2 regions of the Synechococcus sp. CS-197 genome follow, and region 2 is predicted to be linked to the other one. Evidence: predicted binding sites of a transcription regulator. Region 2 holds the regulator's gene; the other holds the start of a gene.
What was found. Region 2 encodes NtcA, which controls nitrogen genes in cyanobacteria. Its sites were predicted from a motif close to GTANCNNNNGNTAC; they were not measured.
Positions count from the first base shown of each region.

Region 1 (2,401 bases), on a different contig from region 2:
AGGCGCTTGGCCTTGGGGTTCGGTCCAGTTAGCGGAATGCGCACCGCCGCTGAGCGATTGCCCTCTGAATAAACGAGATTGACCGGGGCTTCAAATCCAGGCACCAAGCGCTTGTAACTGTTGGTGGTGGGATTGGTGAATGCCAGGAATGACGGAGCGTGTTTCAGGATTCCGCCGATGTACCAGCGGGCGGTTTGAGACAGGTTGGCGTCTGTGCCTTCTCCGAAAAACAGCGGTTGGCCGGCTTTCCAAAGACTTTGGTGCACGTGCATGCCACTGCCGTTGTCGTTGAAAACGGGTTTGGGCATGAACGTGGCGGTTTTGCCGTATTTTTTGGCCACATTGCGAACCACGTACTTGTAGGTCATGGTGTTGTCGGCCGCCTTGATCAGCTCGGCGAATTTCATGCCCAGTTCGTGTTGGCCAGCACCCGCCACTTCATGGTGATGCTTTTCGATGGGGATTCCCAGTTGGGCCATCATCAACAGCATCTCGGAACGGATGTCCTGCGCTGTGTCGTTGGGTGCAACAGGGAAATAACCTTCCTTGAGCTGAATCTTGTAGCCGAGGTTGCCACCTTCCTCCAGGCGTCCGCTATTCCAAGACGCTTCAATGGTGTCAACGCTGTAAAAGCTTCCTCCCTCGCTGGAGTTGTAACGAACGTCGTCAAAGAGAAAAAATTCTGGCTCCGGGCCGAAAAAGGCCTTATCTGCCAAACCGCTGCCAGATAAATAAGCCAATGCTCTCTGCGCCAGGGCGCGGGGGCAGCGGTCGTACAGGGTGCCCGTCCGCGGATCCTGGATCGAGCAGATCATGCTCAGCGTTTTATGGCTGTAAAACGGATCGATCCAGGCTGTCGATGGGTCGGGAACCATCGCCATGTCTGAGGCGTCAATGGTCTTCCAGCCACGGATTGAGGATCCGTCGAAGGCCAGTCCTTCCTCGAAAGAGTCCGCTTCCAGAAGGTCAGAGCAGATGGTGAGGTGCTGCCACTTCCCGTGGAGATCAGTGAACTTGAGGTCAATCAGCTCAATGCCTTCATCCTTGATCTGCCGGAGTACATCCTGGGCGGTGCTAGCCATTGGCGTTAGTGAGTCTTCGGTCACCGCATGACCGTAGGGATCGCCGTGGGATGGTTTTGTATCAATGGGTACATTTTTTCTCTAGCCTGCGTTGAGCTGGATCGACAGCTTTCTTGGTAACCGTTTCTGTCAAGTTCCCGGGATCCCACGCGCTGGAAGCGGTTTCGGATCGATGTTGGTGTTAGCTTCCGGCCAACGTGGCCAGAGTTCTGCATGCGTGATGCCATCACCGGATTGATCGGTCGGTACGACCAGCTCGGCCGATACCTCGATCGCTCCGCCATCGATCGGATCGAGAGCTATCTCGATGAGTCCGCCATCAGGCTGAAGGCCGTTGAGTTGATCAACCGTGAAGCGGCAGAACTTGTGCGTGAAGCGAGTCAGCGTCTGTTTCAGGGTGATCCAGAACTGCTGCTTCCCGGAGGCAACGCTTACACCACACGGCGTCTTGCTGCCTGCTTGCGCGACATGGATTATTTCCTTCGCTACGCCAGCTACGCCTTGATTGCAGGTGACAGCACGATTCTCAATGAGCGGGTTCTGAACGGATTGGACGATACCTATAAAAGTTTGGGCGTCCCCACCGGACCGACGGTGAGAAGCATGGTTCTGCTTGCTGATGTTCTCTGCGAACGTCTCCTGGAAGAGGGTGTCCCCTCCAAGAGTCTGGATTTGGTTCGAGCTCCTTTTGAGCACATGGCATCGGGCCTCGCCGCCAGCGATGTTCGTCAGCGCTGAATTTCTTAGGGAGTGTCTGTTCGTTTCAAGCGGCATCGGAACAGGGCTTTCCAGCTCAAACCGGCTCGATTGATGCGTAGGCTTTCACCACTGATTAATGGTTTCCGGCCTGCCGATGACGCACTCTCTTCCCCAGATTGATTCGCGCCATCGCCGTTCTGTAGAGCCCATCAGTACGCCTGACCGCCTCCTGCTGGGCCCAGGCCCCTCGAATGCCCATCCCACTGTTCTGTCTGCACTGGCAAGAACGCCGATCGGTCACCTCGATCCCTTGTATGTGGATCTGATGGGCGAGGTGCAGGAATTGCTGCGTTACGCCTGGCAGACCGACAATCGCCTCACCTTGCCCATGAGCGGTACAGGAAGCGCGGCGATGGAAGCCACCCTGGCCAACACAGTTGAGCCCGGCGATCGCGTGTTGGTCGCAGTCAAGGGCTATTTCGGCAATCGCCTGGCGGATATGGCCGGCCGTTACAGAGCCGATGTTCGCGTGATTGAAAAACCCTGGGGGGAGGCGTTCACGCTCGACGAGCTGGACTCTGCACTCCAGCATCACAAGCCGGCGATTCTGGCCATGGTGC
Region 1 covers NZ_JAHLZC010000021.1:379,640-382,040, reverse strand. The annotation lists gene glnA (type I glutamate--ammonia ligase) at 1-1,082, opposite strand, end outside; gene KQ296_RS12390 (allophycocyanin subunit beta-18) at 1,296-1,820, shown strand; gene KQ296_RS12385 (alanine--glyoxylate aminotransferase family protein) at 1,918-2,401, shown strand, end outside.
Region 1: a site for NtcA is predicted at 1,141-1,154, ahead of glnA (type I glutamate--ammonia ligase). Genes of this name have one in related genera too.

Region 2 (2,401 bases):
GGCTGTTTCAGTGTCGCCAAGGGCCACCGCCTCCAGCTCAACCCGCCCGGTGCTGCGCTCGATCAAGGTCTGTCCAAGCGCATTCAGCGCCTGGGAGTCGAATTGCAGTCCCTTGCTGATCGATCCCCGCCGTTGAATCTCCGCCAGTGTTGAGGCCAGAAGCAGGTTCAACCTGTTGCGCACCTCCTCGGCAGATGTTTCTGTGCTGGCCAGTGCGGTTGCGGCAAGCACCTCGCCATCGCGGGTGATGGTGAGGTTCGGCCTGACCTCAGGAAAGGCATACACAACCGTTTCCCCCTGGAGCACGTTGGCGGCCGAGCGCAGCAGCACAACCCAGGTGCCTGGTTTGCGGATGGCGTCTTCCAGGCGTTTGATGTCCTGACGGGGCACCAAGAGGATCTGCTTGTCGGGTGTTTGCCCCGGCAAAACCTGCTGATAGGCCTGAAGATTGGCTTCCCGCAACACCTGGTCGATTACCTGGCGCGCCTGGTCAGGGCGTTCAAGCCTGAGCGTGACTGTTGCCAAGGGCTGACCACTGCTGATGGCCACGTTGCCGCGGCGCAGGGCCAGAAGATTGTCTTCGAGCTGTTTCAATTCGGCTTCGCCGGAGCGAATGCGATCCCGCACCGCGGCGAGCTCGCGGTCGGTTCTGCGGATTTCGTCATCGCGTTGGCGAACGTCCTGGCTCAGGCGTTGTCGTTCGGCTTCCAGTCGGCGGGTTTGCTCCTGCAGGGGTTTGAGGGTGTCTCTCAGCTCCGTGGCTTGTTTGCGCGCTTCCTCAAGGCGACGACGCACTTCAATCTCATCCTTGCGCGCTGTCTCCAGTTGTCGTCTGGACTGTCGCTGTGCCGACCGACTGGACTTGAGATCGGCACGGCTGCTGCGCAGGCGCGCCTGAAGGTCGTTCAACTCAAACAGGCCGACGCGCAACTGCCTGCTGACGAGCAGCATCAGCCCCAGGGAGAGGACGCTGATCAAGCTGCCGGTGAGCACGGTGATCACCACCGCGGTCTGGCGGGGACGCAGGCCGAAAAGGCTCAGGCGTGCCTTGCCCACCTTGGAGCCGAGGCGATCCCCCAAGGTCGAGAGCACACCCCCAAGCACCAGCAATGACAGCAGCAGTAACCAGCCGGTCACAGAGAATTCATCGCAGGGCGTGCAGCTTGAACGCCGCTATCTTCACCTGTCCAACGTTCAACTGAAGCGTTTGGCCAGGGCAATTGGATCGAGAACCGTGATTTTTTTGCGGTCAATCTCCACGAGCCCTGAATTGCGAAGGTCTCCAAGCAGACGAGTGATCGTGACTCGGGTGGATCCGATGGCCTCGGCGATGGCTTGATGCGACAGCCGCAGATCGATGGTGATCCCCTGGCTTCCAGGAATGCCGAAGTCGCGGCAAAGCACCAGCAGAAAACTCACCAGGCGGGACGACATATCGCGGTGGGTGAGCGTCTCGATCATGGTCTCCGTTTGGAGGATTCGGCTGGAGAGTCCCTGCAGCAAGAGCAGTCCAACCGAGGTATCGGCTTCGATGGCTTGGCGGACCGAGGTGGCGGGAGCCGTGACCATTTCCACTCTCGTGAAGGCCACGGAGTGGTAGAAGCGATCAGAGCGATGGCCGGTGAGCAGGGAGAGCACACCGAACAGGCTGTTCTCTCGAAGCAGCGCCACGGTGATCTCTTCCCCTGACTCATAAACGCGAGAGAGGCGCACTGCACCTCGTCGGATCAGATACACCTTTTCCGCCGGATCGCCGGGGAAGAAAATGGTCTTGTTGCGTTCGATCAGCTCCGTGTTGGCACCGTCGAGGTCGCGGATCACCTCCAACAGGGTTCTGCTGGTGGGAGCGGGTGCGTTGGCGAGGCTCACGTTGCCTATGCGGCCCTGCTGGGGCACTGTGCGGCTGAAGCCGCGGATTACTTCGGGCATGGCCAGCACCTCGCTTCAAGGAAATTAAGGAGCGATCGATTCCCACCCTGTAGCAACGCACACGGTTCCAGGGGCTCAGCGCAGTCGTAGCGCTTCCTTCTGGGCGTCCATCAGTTGCTTCAGTCCAGGCTCCGCGCGGTCGAGGAGCAGGTTCAGTTGCTGTCTGCTGAAGGCTTTGCCTTCCGCTGTGCCCTGAAGTTCCAGCAGCTCGCCACTGTCATTCATCACCACGTTGAGGTCCACGTCAGCCTGGGAATCCTCGCTGTAATCCAGATCAAGCAGGGCCTCGCCTCCGAGCAGTCCCACCGAAACGGCTGCCACCTGCGAGCAGACCGGATTGCTCTGCAGCACTCCCTGCTTCACGAGGGATTCACAGGCGTTCTGCAGGGCAAGCCAGGCTCCAGTGACCGAGGCCGTGCGTGTGCCCGCATCAGCCTGAATCACGTCGCAGTCGATCAGCAGGGTGTTCTCC
Region 2 covers NZ_JAHLZC010000009.1:25,508-27,908, reverse strand. The annotation lists gene KQ296_RS02495 (DUF3084 domain-containing protein) at 1-1,137, opposite strand, end outside; gene ntcA (global nitrogen regulator NtcA) at 1,195-1,929, opposite strand; gene rph (ribonuclease PH) at 2,005-2,401, opposite strand, start outside.